DNA from 4 places in the Ectobacillus sp. OTK genome. Region 1 is predicted to be linked to each of the others. Evidence: riboswitches for the same ligand, from Rfam matches in the RefSeq annotation. Region 1 holds a riboswitch; each other region holds the start of a gene.
What was found. Region 1 has a riboswitch for cyclic di-GMP ahead of AC6HZ4_RS15125 (ArsR/SmtB family transcription factor). Riboswitches for the same ligand answer to the same signal wherever they lie in the genome.

Region 1 (4,624 bases):
AGTCTTACTAAATAATCGTTTTGAAGAAAAAGGGGAGAGCGAATCGCTTTCCCTAGAAATGATGTAATGAGTCAAATAAATGAGTTAGTAATATATGAGATGGATAGAAGGATAGTGATATATAACATCTACGGAAGAACCGTGATGTACAAGATAGATAGAAGGGGCAGGAAGATGGTGTACAGGATGTGCAGGAGGATAATAATGTACGAGCTGCGGGGACGGGGAGTGTGATACAGGATGATGGTACAACGGTAGCTGGTGAAGTCCATGAAGTGTCTCCTGTACGGAGGTATAGGTAATGGCTCCTCCGGTACCGAACTGTCGGGGGATTATCATAATAACTTGTTTCTCTCCCTTTTTTTAGAGTAGTTGGTTTTTCTCTTACATGTTATGTCTATATACGCAGCAAAGAGCTTATCTATTGGAGTAGATTATTGACCTTGTGTGTCTATGCTAAAAAGTATTTAGATAAGACCAAAATCCGATTTTGAAGTAAATGGATGGTTCCGATAGAAGATTCGGAGCTGACGGGAGTGAAAAAATAAACCGACTTCCCTTAATGTAGGAAAGTCGGATTTTACTAATTATAACAGTCTAACTCCTCTTGAGAGGAACTAAGTTCTTTTTAAGCAGGTCCCACAGTTCCCGCTAGTTTAGCTGCTATTCTATCTAATGCTTCTTGTACTGTTGTCGGAGGGGGAGCTACCCAATCTCCGGGATTAGAAGGTGTATAGGCTAGTTCAAAAGCATCATCAACTCTCACTAAAGATGTATTAGTTCCTACAAGAGTTACTCGAGAACGAATAGGTATCGAATCAACTGTTGCTCTCACTCTTGTAATAACGTTATTAACACCATTAACAATTAATCTTCCCGAATTAGGAAAGGGATTAAAAATGTTCTCTGTAATAGCAAAACTGGTTAAATTCAAAGGATCGATTGGAACATGACCGGATTGAACATTAATAATAACATTCCCATTTATTCCCCCGCCCACTAAGTTAACTTGAGCATCCGTAGTTGCCTGGGAATTAATGGTGATATTCCCACTAGAGACAAATGAAGCAAACATTACCATGTTAATTCCATTTTGAGTGTAACCAGCTGATAGCATTGAATCGCGAATATTGACTTGATTAACTGAAGTAGTTAAAGCTGTGAAGACTGGGGTAGAAGTTATATTAACACTAACAAAATATAATAAATTTCTAATATTTTTCTCTATACTAAGACCAAATAAAAAATTATAATTATTTTCAATGGCAAACCTTGTGAAAACTTGGGACGCAAAGCTTTAGGGGCTAAAATAGTAAATGCTATCAAGCTAGCCAGCTGCCGTTCACGGGAAAGAAAAATTAGAGGAGTGAATGTATATTTATGAATATTGAAGAATTTAAAGATGGCGCAGAAATGTTAAGGGTAGTAGCCCATCCTACTCGACTCGCACTTGTAAAATTCATGATTGAAAATGGACCGGTAAATGTAACTTCTCTTTACGAGGAACTCGATATGCCACAAAGCACAATTAGCCAGCACCTATCGAAATTGAAGGCTGTAAGTGTTGTGTCAGGCACACGTAAAGGATTGGAGATTTATTACGAGGTAAAGGACGAGCGAGTAGAAACAATCCTTAATGCACTAATCAGTGCTTAAGTATTATCTATTAATAAATGAATTCTTTAGAGGCGAATCGCTACGGCGGTTCGCTTTTTATTTTACTTTACAAATCTTACAAACTTTACGCTTTTTACGTTTTTTGAAACAAGAAGAACAAGAATTGTATAATCGAAGTGTGTATTCGATACATGGACAAGCGGTAGCGGAAAATGCTGTTTGTTTACTGTGAATCACATGAAGAATGGATTTTATCATAATCCATAACCAATTCTTCGGAAAATGCTTCTTGAGTGGAGAGTCGGTACCTCTTCCGTTTTGTTGAGCTATTTCCTGTGAGGTGGCTGAATGAAGCGAAAGATTTGCTCCCTTTTATGCATACCGCTTGCCGATTGGCGAGGGGTTTTTACATTTTAATACAAGGATATCGTTTTCTTTTGTCGAAATGTAAGGTAAAAGGAGATGATAAATATGATACAAACGAAGGTAGTAAAGTCCACAAGTTCAAGTGGTTTGGAGAGCAAAATTAACGGAGCTTTAAGAGAAATAGCGCCTCGGGAAGTTATTGACATAAAAGTTGCTGGATCATTTAACGGCAAAGAGGAGAGTTTTATTGCAGTAGTAATGTATAAAGCGTAAATAGCATCCTCCGTGGTCATCGCCATCAACTTTAGTATATCGCGTCCGATGCCTCAGGCATCGGACGCGTTTTGTTACTGGACATGAGTAAAATCTTGTATTTTGGGCATACTCAAATACAGCTTCCTTCTGGCGCATTTTATGCGGCGGCAGGAAGCTGAAAGGATGTGGAGTCTAAAATACGAATTCTCTTAAAACAATTCGTGATTGAAATGACTGGACTAACCTTTTGCCGGAAAGCATGAAGAAACAACTTCTTTAGAAATTGTACAGTACGGTCATTCCAACGCTTATTCAGTGCTTCGGCAGATATACAGATACCCAGTAGCTTCATTCAACCGGGTACAAAGACGAACTAAGGATTCAGAACTGACAGTCTGACCGAGAAAGATACACAAAGAAACAAGATCTTGTGCTCGAAATTTTCGTTCTCATTGAATCATACCTGTTTGATGTGCGAGTTTCTGTAAATGTGTAATGGAGAATTTTCTTCGGAATTCTTCGCAGAGTATGCGTAACTCTTCAGCTAGTGTGCACTTGTTTGTAGACATAAATTGGGCCACCCTTCCATGCAGTACTGCATGGAAGGGTGGCCCAATTTTATACGTTTTATGCATTTCCTTAAGTTGATGGCGATGGCTGTATAGCTCTCTTTTTTATTTTGAAGGGAGAGGGAATAGTGACAATTGAAGTTGGAGTGTTAATTGCGTTATTTATGCTTGTTATTGCTTCTCAAGGTTATTCTTTGAATAAAAACAAAGCAATAAAGTCTGATGGCCAACAGAGTGCTGAAGTGAAGGCTGAATTAGGGTACATCAGAAAAGGGGTTGATGATATCCGGTGTTGTGTATAAAGCCTTATGCATCAAGGTTTTTCTCACTTCCCGAAAGTAAGAGTAGTTATCATTTTTTCTACAAATAAAAAAGCTCGTCCGCAACTTGGATAGCCTTTTGGAATAATCTGTTTCTATTCTAAAACGTAAAATAAAAAGAACGCTATTATCAGTCCCGCCCCTGGTATCAGCCCCACCTACGCCGCATACCTTGGCAGCCACGCACGCCACCCGACCCACTTACTAGTGTAGCATTGGTTTGTATATTCTAACTTCAATTCACATCAATAAAAGCAAAAAGGTATCTGCATAATCTAGATACCTTCTTTTGCATTTTATACAAATATCCAAAAAGTCTATACAGCCTGTTTTAGCATTATGAACCCTAAACTACGCCAGAACACGCTTATATAGATTAATACTCCATTTTCCACTAGCTCCAGCAGGTACTGTAAGAGAAAAATCAGTAGGTTGATCAACTGATTGAGAGTCAGAATTCCCTGAGGTAGCACTCAAAGCACCTGCTGGAGTAGATGTCATTGTTGCAGTTACCGGTGTAGCTATTGGACTGGAGGCTGAATTGAAAATTTCAAAAGTACCTGAAAAATAAGCGCCAGCAGGAGCAGACCATACTATTGTTGTAGTAGCTGCTCCTGTCGAGTTATTAAAATTACCGCAAATGGTCTCCTGAAAAATTTGAGCAGGAGGACACATGCAGCAATCTCCATTATTACACATTATTTATTTTTTCTCCTTTCGGATGATTTTTACCGTTCTGGTTATATCAGTTTGTACAATATTATTAAATGCATATCGGCGTACTTTGTTAATGAAATTTGTCTATTGTGTAAGAAAAACTGCCATGTTCTTTATAAAATTGATGGAATTCGTTAATAAAAAAAGGGGGAAACGGAACATGTCAAAGACTTTGAAATATTTTGTAGTATGAACATAATTAATGAGGAGGGAGGGATGGTGAATGTGTGCCAAAAAGAAATGTAAACCGGATCCTTTTTGTTTCGCTCTTCCAAGTTCATTCCCTCCTCCGCTTCCTGCTCCTTGTCCCCCCGTACGAGATGTTGTATGCAGTAGTTTAGGTGGAAATATTTTATTGGGCGATCCGGTCACAACTTTAGAAATTTGGAAAGGGGAAATTTCCAGAGAAGCTACGGTAACGATATCTGTGTTTAATAGTTCCATAAGCACGTCAGCTATGAAAGTTACCATTACTCGAAATGATGGAAGTCCTGTTGAATTTACTGTTCCTTCTAGAAATACACTTTCCGCAACTGTCGATCATGCAAAATCGATTGCTGTTTCACGGGAAGGTATGGGTATTGTGGAGGGAAAATACTGTTTAGAAGTATGTTTTGCAGCTTCTCTTTAGTGAAATCGGTCTGTTTTTTAATAAAAGTAAATACGAAGAGGGGAGAGTATAAACTATCTACTTTTTTATTTTAGCGATGTATATTTTGTTCACGTTAAGTTAACATAACACCACATTAGAGGAAGTGAGCATTTTCTCTAAACACAGCA
Region 2 (4,624 bases), 2.5 Mb from region 1:
GTAAGAGTGCACCACATATTCATAATCACCTTCTGGCATATTTGTGAATATAGCTGTGGTCCCCGTTACTGTCTGTTTTAAAATCTTTTGTCCATCGACAATCTGATAGACTCTATACTCCTTTGCATAAGCAGATGAATTCCATTTTAAGACTATATCATTACCGTTTGTAATCGTTTTTGTAAGATTACCTGGAGCCTGCATGATCGGCCAAGTTAGATTAAACTCCAGTGTGCTCCCTTCTGGAGACTCGCCAAAGCGATCACTGTAGGAATGCACCACATATTGGTAATTACCCTCCGGCATATTTGTAAATGTGGTTGGAGTTCCCATTGCTGTCTTTTTTAAAACCTTCTCTCCATCAACAACTTGATAGATCTTGTAAGCTGTGGCATAAGGTACTACGTCCCAGCTTAACGTTATATCATTTCCATTTGGAATGCTGTGCGTCAAATTTTGCGGCTTTGCCATAACAGGGAAGTCTATGGAGCCCTTTACTTCTGCTTCATTAGGGGACTCCCCTAAAAGGAGTGAGTAAGCTCTGATTACAAAATTGAACTCCCCTTCCGGCATATCTACAAAAGTTGTATTTGTACTTGTAACTGTACGTTTTAATACTTCTACCCCAGCGATTACTTGATAAATATTATAGCTAGCGGCGTATTGTACAGAGCCCCATTTCAATGTAAGGTTATTTCCATTTGAAATACTATAATATACATTCTCAGGTGCTGATAATGTCTGGCTACTTAAGGTTACTTCTATAGGAGTACCTTCTTTTGATTCACCAAAACGAGTGGAATAAGAGTAAATCTCATATTTATAAACACCTGGCTGCACATTAGAGTAAGAAGCAGTTGTACCTGTTACATTATTTTTCAACACTTTCTGCCCACCCACAATTTGGTAGACTTTATAACTTGTTGCATATTCAACAGAATTCCAGCTTAATGTGAAAGAAGTTGGGCTTATAGTAGTTTGAATAACATTTGCCGGCGGAGCCATCTTTGGATAAACTAAGGAAATTTTAACACTGGTTCCCTTTTCTGATTCACCAAAACGACTGCTATAAGAATAAATTTCGTATATAGTATCTCCTTCTGAGAGGTTAGTGAGTGTGACAGTAGGATTTGATACTGTTGCTTTTAATACTTTCTTCCCATCGATAACTTGATAGACTTTATAGCTTGTTGCATACCCTACAGAATCCCAGTTGAGAACAATATCATTCCCATTCTTAATTTCGTATTTAGCACTTTCTGGTGCACTCAAACTGATTTGCTCAAGAGTAAAAGAAACTTGTGCTGCATCCTCTGATTCTCCAAAACGGGTACTATTTGCATGAACTTCAAATTGATAATTTCCCGCTGGCATATTGGTAAAGGTTACAGATGTTCCTGTTACTGTATTTTTCAAGACTTTTTGTCCATCAATTATTTGATAGACTTTATAATTTACAGCATTCTCCGAAGTACTCCAATTTAAAACAATGTCATTTCCGTTTTGAATTTTATAAGAAAGTTCTTCAGGAGGATAGATCTTTACAGTATCAATGCTAAAGGATACTTTAGACCCTGCTTCAGACTCCCCAAAACGGTCACTATAGGAATGAACTTCATATTCGTAATTACCGGCTTTAAGCATTGAGTACGTGACTGTTTTTCCTGTTACTGTGCTTTTTAAAGTTCTTTCTCCATTATTCAATTCGTAAACTTTATACCCGGTTGCATATGGGGCGGCTTCCCAATTCAAAACTACATCATTTATGTTTTGAATTTTATAAGTTACGTTACTTGGCGGTGCCATAACAATTGGACCTATCGTTAAGGAAACTTGGCTGCCTTCTGTAGATTGTCCAAAACGGTCACTATAGGAATAAACCTTATAAGTATAGTCCCCCGCCGGTAAGTTGCTGAACGTAACACTTGTTCCGGTTACTGTCTTTTTCAATTCAAGCTGTCCGTCAATATCCTCATAGATCCTATAGCTAGTGGCGTAATCTGCAGCCTGCCATTTTAAATTAACATCCGTGCCATTTGTAATTGTAAAGGAAAGATTTGACGGCTGCTTCATCTCCGGATGGGTTACTTCTACTTTGACAGGGGCAGCATCAGGGGATTCCCCGTAAAGAGCATGATAGGCAGAGACAGAGTAGGTATATAAGCCTTCTGCTGAATTTACTTTGATGTAAGTTGTTGCTGTGGTTGATGTTAAAAGTGTTCTTTCCCCTGATCCTGAAATTTGATAAATATTGTACTTTTGAGCATATTGGGATGAGCCCCAGCTAAGAACAATATCGTTACCATTTTGGATAGTTCCCTTTAGTGCTGACGGTGCCTGCATTTCAGGGTAAACAATTTCTGCATTTACCGGTGCAGAAGGACCAGATTCCCCTTCACTGGTTAAAGTTGAAACAACATATTTATGGAATCCTTCTGGAAGATCATTTAGGCTGTAGCTTATTGCCGTTGTACTTCCTAGCAGAATGATCTGCCCGTCCTTAATTTCATAAACCTTATATCCAGTTGCTCCAAATACTGCACTCCATGTCAGCTTTCCATCATCAGGTGTTATTGATTGAAAAGCTAGATTACTAGGAGGCAGCATACTGCTGTTAGCAGATACGATTGTTTGTCCAATCGGAAAAACCAATTGGTACATAAGCATCATCACTACTAAAAAAGCCTGAATACTAAACATTTTTTTAACCATACAATGGTCCTACCTTTCGTGTAAAAAAGGCAAATAAAAAAGAACCCGAAGAAGGTTCATAGAAACGTTTACCTATGACTTCTTGTGGTAACCGGCTGCCATCCACATTTAATCTTATGTGGTTCAGGCCCATAGCTTTGCGTCTCACAGTTTCCCATGATTTGCCCTTTTCACTTTTTAAATAAAATAATTTTTGGTCTCAATCCAGTTTTCTGATTATGTTCAAGAACAGTTTATTTGATACCACCCCATTTTAAATATAATCTATATAGATTAAGTATAATATATATAGATGATTACTATCTATTAGAAAAACTTGGATTTAGGACAAATCTCAATACATGATACAGATTGATTCATTTCATTTGCGCATTCCCTTACATATAAAGGGTGCGCTATTCATTATTGGGAAATCAACTATTTCTTCTTCATTCTTGATCTTATGTATATATAAACCAAAAAAAGAGAAGTTATCCTGTACTTCTCTTCTAGGTTAAATTCATTCTCTAATTATCATGTGATTATATTAGAGAACCTCATTCATTTATCGTACGTTTCATCGTTACATGTTAACAGGCGGTTTTTATAAATATTTAAAAATAGAGCACACCTATTTTTACATTAATTAGAAATCGTCGCTTTCTTGTGTATCCAACTCATCAGGTTAACGTTAACTGTAAGAATACATATATAGAAGAAAATGCTGTACAGCAGCTTCCAGCCTTTGTAAGTAAATAACGAAAAATATTGTTCAGAAATCCATTCCATTAGGACAAGTACAGCGGTTCCGAGGATAACAAAATTAGACTTTTTCATCTTCCAAACTAAGAAAAAGTGCATAAATATATAGATCGTTACAGGATAGGTTACTACCTCTAAGAGGAAATCAAACAATTCACCGTTGTTTCGATCAATGGTATCATATAAATCAACTGGTTTTATTGCCAATATAAACTCAAGTAAAGAAGTAAGGTATACATTAAATAAAATTAGCGCTAACGCTTCAGTTAATCTCATTATACGGTGCTTTTTATAAATATAAAGAGCTAGACCTACAGTTAAAATGGTAATTACTAAGGTGTACATCTCATTTTTATCAAAGGTAACAGGCTTTATGGGATTATAAAAATTATGAAACATCTCCTCGATCATTTTCATTGTTTTCTCCTTCTATATGAATTCTCCTAGACAACTTTCTCATGAAAATTATCGCAGCTATAGTGGTTGCCAAATTGTAAAACTGGGTAATCAGTAAAGGAATCCAATATGGACCACGTATTATGAGGATACCCACTTCAACATCCACTAGTATTAACACTTCGTATCCTATTAACCAAAGAATCAACAACCCAAAACAGATGATTTTCGACTTTTTTGTTTTAAATAAAGTAAGTACAAATACAAACAATAGAGGATACATAATAATAAAATGGATTATCAGGATTGCGAACGGTAAATACTTTTCCGTTAAATCCAAGGAAGAATACCCTGCCAAATAAAAGGCAAATGCCCAAGTGTTAAAGCCTAGAAAAAAGAATGTTACACTAAAAATCTCCAACCAATGAAAATAAGGAGAAAGGGAGAATACTTTTTTGATCAAATATACAGTAATAAAAACACTTAGTGCTAAAACGAAAAGCAGCATATATGGACCTCAATTAGAATGAAATTTTTTGGAGTTATTTTATGTAATAATATGAAGAATATACTAATGAAAAACTACTGAATTGAATCCAAAAAAAGCAAGGCTTAATGCCTAGCTCAATTTATATTACAATTAGAAATCACTTTAACACAAAAGATGGATGGATTTCCTTTTACTTTAAGGTCTTTAATTACTGTTACAGCATCACCGTCATTTAAAACATTTTTAGCACCTTTGATAATTTTTTGACCTTCACTATTTTCAGTT
Region 3 (4,624 bases), 380 kb from region 1:
TTCTGTTTCTTTATGATAAAGGATTTGCTCTCTTTTTTTCTTTTTTATTAGTCGGTTCCATACACTGTTCATGTTCTTATAACACTCCAAGTTTATAGCATCACTGAAAGACTTGTTCGATGTATTCTCTAGTTATGTAGCATAATCATTTCCTATTTTTTGATACATTTAAGATAAAAATGCATATTTAGATGGATTTACCATGAAACTTCTCGTTTCTTGAATATCTTTTTGTAAATGATTCTTAATACGACCTTATTGCTTTTCGGCAATTCTTAAACATGGTTCTATTCCTCTAAGCTATATAGTTGTGCAAGGAAACTTTTCGAAAAAGCAAATATAAACAAAGGTGAAAATATGAATGCGTTCAATATGTAAAGGTGACAACAAAAGAATGTATGGAAAATATTTACTTAAAGTTGTACAATATAATTGTATAAATTAATTTACATTAGGAGGATTCATGTATGTTTCTATCTATTGATGGGTTTGTTCAGGCGTGGGAGTTCGAAAGTTCTTCTACACAAAAAGTGCTTGATGTATTAACTGATGAGTCTCTAAAGCAAGCAGTTAAACCGAATGATCGCACCTTAGGCGGCCTTGCTTGGCATATCGTCACAGCTCTTCAAAGCATTATGGGACAAACAGGCTTAACCTTTGACGCACCTTCCCACAATACCGCTCTTCCTACTACTGCAAAGGAAATCGCGGATGCATATCGCCAAGCGAGTCAAGCCTTATCCAAAGCGGTTCAAACACAGTGGACAGATGAAACACTGCGAGAAACCTGTAACATGTTCGGACAATTCGATTGGTCAAAGGGAATGGCTCTTTCTATTCTCATCAATCATCAAATCCATCACCGCGGCCAAATGACGATTCTTATGCGCCAAGCAGACTTAATCGTTCCAGGCATATACGGTCCTGCTAAGGAGGAATGGAGCCAAATTGGTATGGAGGCTCCTGAAGTCGTGTAAAAAGAAATCTAATATTTTTTAAACATGTAACTAGTAAAAGCCGATTATTTCTATATTGAGAAGAAAAATCGGCTTTTTTATATTTACAAAAATCTAAGTTTACTTCCCAATTAAGCCGACTATAATACCTCTATTAAAGGCGTCTCTTTTAAATATATAAAACTAGATAAAAAGGAATTTCTGCTCGACGATTCGTTCTAAAGCAATCAAAAACATTCCTTATCTAGATCGTTAGAAAGATGTGATGATAATTAAAGACTTGGGCACCCGCATCAAGCTACGCTCCACTGATGAGGTGTTGTTCCTGCCTATTTTTTGATAAGCTCTATTAATGTTTGTTGTAGATTTTCAACTAAAATATCTCAATAAAAGAGGTCGGGAATGAAAAAAATAATTAGTATTAGGTTAGCGAGCAATATGATAATTCTCATTAATACAATAGCACTTTTGATGCACGTTCTGATACTCCTCAAAATTATACCGAATAATTTCGTATGGGGAGGACGATTAAAGAGTGAGACAGATGTAATCATCTTCGAAAGTATATCGATAGTAATTCAAATACTATTTATTTCAATTATCGCTACAAAAGCAGGCTATATTTTCAAAGGAAAGTTCCAAAGAGCTGTGAATGTCGGTACATGGATTATATTTGGACTTATGGTGCTTAATACAATAGGCAATTTAGTATCAATCTCTAGCTTGGAAACAATAGTAATGACTCCAGCGACAGGTGTGCTTGCGCTTTTAGTATTCAGATTAGCAATAGAAAAATAAAGTTATAGAAAGACTAAACGGTCTTTTACCTTAGCTAAAAATCAACACCAAATGATAACAGAGCCTTTTGATAAAGAACACTCGCCTATTGGCGAGCCCTGCCCTTGGGCGAAGACAGAGGCGTAGTTGCACTTACACTTTGTTCCTAAAATTTCCTGTTACGTCGAATGAGCTTCAAGCTGGAAATTTATACTTTCTTAAAGTGTAAAAAATAGCAGTACCTACCGCAAGATTTGGTCTGTACTGCTAATCTACTAATCTCAGTCTATTTTTATTTTACCGCTTCATCGTCATCCAACTGCCAACATGATGGACAGCTATACCTTTTAAAGCAGAATTGCTCGCATAGTAGTTTTTCACCGCTGTGAGTTCCCGATTCATGTATGATTCGCCTTCTTCAAAAAAGGAAATTGTATCACCTTCAGCAGTATTCCCGGTTTCAATGCCAACTACAATCGATTTTCTATATTTTTTAGCAAGTGCCATTTCATTTTTGACGATATCAATAATCATTAGTGCTGAATCACGATATGCCATAACCGTCACACCGTCTGTTTTTGCGATGACCCATTCAGCAAGCATCCCTTTTCCATACGTATTTTTATAGGGAATTCCATCAAACCAAAAAGGCATGTCCACTTCAAGCGGAAGATTTAAAGCAGCCGCACTGCTTTTCGCCTTCGTTAACAAAGATTGATACGATTTGATTGTATCGGCTTGATTCGTTGTCCAACCACTATATAAATAAGGTTCAACATCCAAATGAACACCCGCAAATTTTTGGGCAGACGTTGAGCCGCTTTGATATCTGCCAAGCCAGTTCATCATTTGATTTTGGATCATATATCCTTTCGGCGCAACCCATTCATCCGATCCATCTAACGCATAAATGCGTATTCCCTTTGCAAAGGCTTTTCCAATAAAGCTGCGATATACCTTCAGAGGAATGTCTCGGTCAATCTGCATGTATACTTTATTTACCTGTTTGCTTTCAAGGAAAGCGATTGTACCGGCTTCATCACTAACTATCATCCACGGATTCCAGAGCCATGTTGCCCGATCTGACGCAGAAGCTTCTGCGCTTAAATTGCCGGGAGCGGCCATAAGTACAAAAAACAGAATTATTGACATTATAATTTTTTTCATTACCAAAAGGTCCTCCATTCTCTCAGCCAAGACTCACAGAACGAGAACCTGGCAACCTGACGACCATACGCTTTCACAGCGGTTAGGCTCACGGCTTTGCGTCCTTCCCTTTCGGTGAAGTTTGCCTTTTTCATACTATTTTATATCTTTATTATACGGCACCTTAAGAATTTCCGTCCATTTACTTTTTTAACCAAACAAAATATTTCGTTATACGGATTAGTCTTACCTACGTTAGCTTTGCATGATTTCGAGCTCTTTGGACATACTGTGTATGCATCTTCTCTGGCGATGCTATCTTATAACAAGGAGGCACTCCTATGCCAAATCAAAACCAATTCAGGAACTCTACAGCTGCTCCTTCTATACAGGATACAATGGAGGACATTTGGCGCACAACTTGCGGGTCATGGGAGAACTGTAGCGAGTCCACCGTTCAGTCTTTCTTATCCCAATGCGAGCAGCATAACATTGACCCGCAGTTTTGCATGAGTTGGATTCAGCAACATAGCAATCAGATTCCAAACTGGCCGGCTGTTTCTGATGTAACTCGTGAATGGGTCAACCAACATACTTCTACGGGTTCTCCCATTTCCGTGTCAGAGCAGAATACACGTTAATAAAAAAGCAGACACAGCCTCCCTTGCTCCTAAAGAAGAATGTGCTCCCACGCACAAGGCGTTTTTGCCTTTTGCGTGGTATCCGTCAAAACAGTCGAAAACAAAGAATAATCTTCAAACCAAATTGTTTTGTAAAATAATCTCATTTTCCTTAATGGCAGGCAGTATAATAGAAAATTTCGTTCCTTTTCCCTTCCTGCTAAAAACTTGTATCTTTCCATCCATCGCTTCAATGATTCGATAACTGACCATTAATCCTAGACCGGTTCCTTTTTCTTTGGTTGAATAAAACGGGTTCCCTAGTCTTTCTAATTCCGCTTTTTCCATTCCCACACCATTATCAACAATCTCAATGATGACATTATCAGCTCTTTTATAACCGTATATTTGAAGCATTCCTCCATCCGGCATTGCCTCTACCCCGTTTTTTAGAAAATTAATGAAAACTTGTGCAAGTTTTTTGGAGTCGCCTATAACCTCTAAGGAATCCTCTATGTTATATGAAATTTGAACATTTTTCATTATGGTAAAACCTTCAATGATATTGATAACCTGCTTCATCAGTTCCCCAATTTTGATTGCTTCTTTTTTATTAATCTGGGGTCTTGCATATGACAAGTAATCTTCAATAATAGACTCAGCTCTATCCAGTTCACTGATGATAAGCTTCATATAATCTTTATTTGTTTTCTCGACTTCTTGATTGCTTAACAGTTGGACAAATCCACGAATGACAGTCATCGGGTTTCGGATTTCATGAGCAATTGAAGCCGCAAGTTCTCCCAGTACATACATTTTTTCAGCCCGTTCGATTTCCTTCCAAAGAATAAGATTTTCGTGCATCATTTCAATAATATAAATTGCCATCCACATAGCCACAACATGCAGCAAACAGTACATAATAAAAAACATAACAATCTGTTGGTCTAACAATCTTGCAGAATCGACCATCCTGATACAACTAATCAGTGTCACTAAGAATGAAGCAAAAAATGAAAGACTTAATCCAATCAAAAATTTTTTCTGGCGGGTGCCGCTTCTATATTTAACCAAGTAAAAACCTGTAATACATATGATAACAGAATAAGCATATACGGTTGTATA
Region 4 (4,624 bases), 2.4 Mb from region 1:
TCTTCCTCACCTGTTCGGTAAAAATCATAGGGCAGGTCAGAGGTAGAATCCACAACTAGATAATAATCCGGGTCAATGCCAGCCTTCTTGCATAAGCTGCTTAGCTCCATCCAATTATTTAAGCCGTGATATTTTTCTGTGAAATCTACATATTTAAATAAATTTCGGTTAATAAAACGGCGGCAGAGGTCGCTTAGAATCGTATCTTCTTCCTCCTGCCAAACTTGGAAATAATAGTACATAATATTTTCATCAAGCTTCAAGTAATCTTCAAGCGTAACCTCGTCCTCAAACAGCGAGTAGAAATGAACAGGCTGATGCTTGAATGAGTAATATTGCTTGTGAAGCGCCTTCGCCCGGTGCAAAATTTTTGTTAAAATAACCTCCGCACTGCGTGTGACCGGATGAAAGTACACCTGCCAATACATTTGATAACGGCTCATAATATAATGCTCCACCGCATGCATACCGCTGTACTTAATCACAACCTGATCCCCGTGCGGACGCATGACGCGCAAAATACGCTCCATATCAAAATTTCCGTAGGTGACCCCAGTAAAATAAGCATCGCGAAGCAAATAATCCATTCGGTCTGCATCAATTTGACTGGAAATCATACTAATAGCCAGCTTATTATCAGAGGTTTTCGCAATAACCTCTGCTACCTTTTTCGGGAATTCGCGGTCAACCTCCCGCAGCACTTGATTAATTTCTGTATCGCCAAGAATGATGCGCTGCGTAAAATGCTCATGGTCAAGATGAAACACCTTTTCAAAGGAATGCGAAAATGGCCCGTGTCCAACATCATGTAAAAGTGCAGCGCATAGGCAAAGCAAACGATCTTCAGCGTTCCATGCCGGTCTTCCATCAAACACATTGTCAATCATCCGGCGAATGATTTCATATACACCAAGCGAGTGATTAAATCGGCTGTGCTCCGCCCCATGAAACGTAAAAAATGTTGTACCAAGCTGCCTTACACGGCGCAGCCTTTGGAACTCTGCTGTTCCGATCAAATCCCAAATGATTTGGTCATCCACGTGAACATATTTATGTACAGGATCCTTAAATACCTTTTTTTCATTCATTTTGCCATTGGGATATACCATTTAAGGTACCCCCTTTCTTTACTACTGTCATATATATTATACCGAAGGAATAACAGAATGAGAAAGACCTGCCTATGCATTTTTATTCAATCAGATACAAATAGTATATATAAAGTAAACATTAAGAAAAGCGGACACCGTCCGCCCTGCTCCCGAGGGAGACAGTCCTCTGCACATTGAGGCGCTTTTTGCCTCGGCGGGCAGAGTCCTTTCCCCGCAGCAAACAGGTCATGGGAGCTAGATAGTACCCCTAAAATTACACTTTCTTAACTTATGCAAAAAAGCACTTCCTCTACTGAGAAGTGCTTTCCTTATTTTCCTAGTTTATCCTCAATTTTCTTAATCAATTCAGTTTCATTTGGTGCCGAAACAGGGCGATTATTTACGAACGCAAATGATTTTTTGCGCCCTGGACCACAATACGACTGACAGCCAATTTTCACATCCGCATTCGGATCTACCTTCTTTAACCGCGGAAGTAATGTTTTTAAATTTGTGGCCTGACAATCATCGCACACCCGAAATTCATTTGCCATCCTGCACAATCCTTTCTCAACCTCAAACTTTTCGCATGTATTAGTATGCACCGCTGCATGATTTGCTAAAAGGTATTTTACCGTTCTTTTTGAAATGTTGCAAGCCATCCTGTATGATTCCTTCAGGACAAGGCTATGATCAAGAATAGCCATGTTTCTGCCGCATAACAAAGCAGGCAGCTATATACTGTGTCTGCCTGCTTTGCAATCTTATATTTATCCAAAATATACCATACATGGCATGAGTGTTAAAAAGCATGGCAGCTAGACAGCCATAGAAGAATCTCTTCCTTAGGCTCTAAGCTTTGCGTCCCTGCTTTTCAATCAGGTTTGCCTTTTTCATATCACGTGATATAAAAATGTAGTGGGGTATTCTCCAATAGAGAATGTTATGTAAGCATGGACATATTATAGCTTTTTTTATCAAGAAAGTATATACGCTTTTTCTCATTTACTGTGTATATTTTCTGATGCCAGCTGATCTGAAAAAACTAAACTGAAAGAGAAATAGCATTTTTCAAAAATGGTATTCATTTTTTACTAGGAAATCAAAGTTCTACATTTCAGGAAATAATCTACCATATTTTTGAAAGGTTTGTATAAAACCGTTCATTTCCGTCCATCCTAAAGATAGAAAAGCATTTTAAAAAGGGATTAAGGAGATGACTCTATGAAGATAAGACAAGATGCTTGGACAGAAGAAGATGATTTACTTTTAGCAGAAACAGTATTGCGCCATGTCCGTGAAGGAAGCACACAATTAAACGCATTTGAGGAAGTAGGAGATAAGCTAAATCGCACATCAGCGGCTTGTGGATTTCGCTGGAATGCGGTTGTGCGCTATAACTATGAAAAAGCTTTGCAGGTAGCGAAAAAGCACCGCAAGGAAAAGATGCGTGCAATTGGCGGAGATCACGCAAAGAAAAAGCTGCTGTATACACCCCCGACTCCTGTCGTGCGTACAGTTGATATGGAAGCAGGTGAAATCATAGAAAATACAGTTCTATTAGAAGAGAATTCCTTCACGATGACGGATACTACTGATCTCGATCCGAGAGGAACTAGTTCTCTTACAATGGCAGATGTCATCCGCTTCCTGCAGTCTTTAGGAAACTCAGACGTAAAGGTTACCGCATTGGAACGTGAAAATGAAAGACTAAAAAAAGAAATTGCTGAATATATGCATAAAAATGAAGAGCTAGCAGGCAAAATTGCGAAGCTAGAGCAAGAAGCAACAACGATTCAGGAAGATTACGAAACAATGATGAAGATTATGAATCGGGCCCGTAAGCTCGCCCTCATGGATGAAGAGGAGCGCCCTACAACCAGCTTCCGAATGGACCGAAACGGAAACCTTGAAAAAATTGCAGAATGATAGCCGCAGAGGAGATAGCTATATTGCTATCTTCTTTTTTGTTATAATGACCTAAGAAAAGCTGACGCGGGCCGTTTTGCTATCGTAAGGGATTCCCCTCTAGGCAAGTCGGCAGCTGTCCAATACACTCTATAATCTTATAATATAATAAAGGGGCTACAGGCATGCGTGACTATCGTTCTATTTTATCCCAGCCCCAGTGGCGCATCATTGACCAATCAAGCTTAGGGCCGCAGTTTCAAGCGCTGCAGTCGTTTGCAATGGATGATACATTATGTACAACAGTCGGCAGCGGACTCTCCCCTGCAACAGTGCGCTCTTGGGTTCATCACAATACAATTGTACTCGGCATTCAGGATACAAGACTCCCGTTTTTGCAGGAGGGGATAAGCTTTTTAAAGGAGCAGGGCTGGAATGTGATCGTACGTAACTCAGGAGGCCTTGCGGTTGTGTTGGATGAAGGGGTACTAAACATCTCTCTTATCCTGCGCGAGGCCGATAAAAGCATTGATATTAACCTTGGCTATGATGCAATGCTAGGGCTCATTCAGGAAATGCTTCATGATTATGATGCTGTCATTGAGGCAAAAGAGATTGTTGGCTCTTATTGCCCAGGCAGCTATGATCTAAGCATTGACGGCAAAAAATTTGCCGGCATCTCACAGCGCCGTATTCGCGGCGGAATTGCTGTACAAATTTATCTATGCGCCACAGGCAGCGGCTCAAATCGGGCTGCCCTTATTCGTGATTTTTATCAGCTTGCGCTAAAGGGAGAACAGACAAAGTTTGTCTATCCTGTTATTGTGCCGGATGTAATGGCCTCGCTATCAGAGCTGCTTGGAACGGACATTACCGTCTCTCATTTAATGATGCGCCTGCTGCAAACACTGCAACGCTTTACACCAATACTCTTGCCTTCACAGCTGCAGCCTGAAGAGGCTTCGATGTACGAGCAAAACCTTCATCGAGTGTTGGAGCGAAACAGCAAGGCTCTAGTGTAAGCATACAATGGGATAACAGCAGGATAGCATAAAAAAAAGCCCGATACGGGCTTTTTTCATTTACAGTGCTTGACCTGCAGTAATTAAGGATAGCTTGTATACATCCTCTTCATTACAACCGCGGGATAAATCGTTTACCGGCATATTCAGCCCTTGTAAAACAGGCCCAATTGCCTCAAAATTCCCTAGACGCTGTGCAATTTTGTAGCCGATGTTCCCCGCTTCGAGGCTCGGAAATACAAATACATTTGCATCTCCTTGAATTACAGAACCCGGTGCTTTTTGCTTCGCAACAGATGGTACGAACGCCGCATCAAATTGGAACTCGCCGTCCAATGTTAATTCTGGCGCCATTTCTTTAGCTAGCTGCGTTGCCTCTACTACCTTTTCTGTTTCCGGGGATTTGGCCGAGCCCTTTGTTGAGAAGCTTAGCATCGCAACGCGCGGTTCAACACCGAACAAAGCAGCTGTTTTTGCGCTTTCTACTGCAATTTCCGCTAAATCCTGGCTGGATGGGGAAATATTAATTGCACAATCAGCAAATACATATTTTTCTTCTCCGCGCACCATGATAAACACGCCGGAGGTTTTAGATACGCCTGG

Region 2: another riboswitch for cyclic di-GMP. It lies ahead of AC6HZ4_RS27005 (OmpL47-type beta-barrel domain-containing protein); the one in region 1 lies ahead of AC6HZ4_RS15125 (ArsR/SmtB family transcription factor).
Region 3: another riboswitch for cyclic di-GMP. It lies ahead of AC6HZ4_RS16905 (amidase); the one in region 1 lies ahead of AC6HZ4_RS15125 (ArsR/SmtB family transcription factor).
Region 4: another riboswitch for cyclic di-GMP. It lies ahead of AC6HZ4_RS26575 (YuzB family protein); the one in region 1 lies ahead of AC6HZ4_RS15125 (ArsR/SmtB family transcription factor).

The regions. Positions count from the first base shown of each region.
Region 1 covers NZ_AP048547.1:3,021,254-3,025,877, reverse strand. Annotated here, with positions in the region: partial or broken gene AC6HZ4_RS15130 (exosporium leader peptide) at 629-1,204, opposite strand; cyclic di-GMP riboswitch class I at 1,255-1,343, shown strand; gene AC6HZ4_RS15125 (ArsR/SmtB family transcription factor) at 1,381-1,656, shown strand; gene AC6HZ4_RS15120 (hypothetical protein) at 2,089-2,256, shown strand; gene AC6HZ4_RS15115 (hypothetical protein) at 2,936-3,109, shown strand; gene AC6HZ4_RS15110 (S-Ena type endospore appendage) at 3,479-3,802, opposite strand; gene AC6HZ4_RS15105 (S-Ena type endospore appendage) at 4,068-4,475, shown strand.
Region 2 covers NZ_AP048547.1:5,472,390-5,477,013, forward strand. Annotated here, with positions in the region: gene AC6HZ4_RS27005 (OmpL47-type beta-barrel domain-containing protein) at 1-2,712, opposite strand, end outside; cyclic di-GMP riboswitch class I at 2,796-2,888, opposite strand; gene AC6HZ4_RS27010 (hypothetical protein) at 3,334-3,870, opposite strand; partial or broken gene AC6HZ4_RS27015 (PhnA domain-containing protein) at 4,516-4,624, opposite strand, start outside.
Region 3 covers NZ_AP048547.1:3,397,100-3,401,723, forward strand. Annotated here, with positions in the region: gene AC6HZ4_RS16890 (spore germination protein) at 1-72, opposite strand, end outside; gene AC6HZ4_RS16895 (DinB family protein) at 468-977, shown strand; gene AC6HZ4_RS16900 (hypothetical protein) at 1,359-1,754, shown strand; gene AC6HZ4_RS16905 (amidase) at 2,031-2,900, opposite strand; cyclic di-GMP riboswitch class I at 2,948-3,036, opposite strand; gene AC6HZ4_RS16910 (hypothetical protein) at 3,221-3,520, shown strand; gene AC6HZ4_RS16915 (ATP-binding protein) at 3,635-4,624, opposite strand, start outside.
Region 4 covers NZ_AP048547.1:5,376,629-5,381,252, forward strand. Annotated here, with positions in the region: gene AC6HZ4_RS26570 (HD domain-containing protein) at 1-1,109, opposite strand, end outside; gene AC6HZ4_RS26575 (YuzB family protein) at 1,421-1,645, opposite strand; cyclic di-GMP riboswitch class I at 1,902-1,990, opposite strand; gene AC6HZ4_RS26580 (RsfA family transcriptional regulator) at 2,316-3,020, shown strand; gene lipL (octanoyl-[GcvH]:protein N-octanoyltransferase) at 3,185-4,021, shown strand; gene pta (phosphate acetyltransferase) at 4,082-4,624, opposite strand, start outside.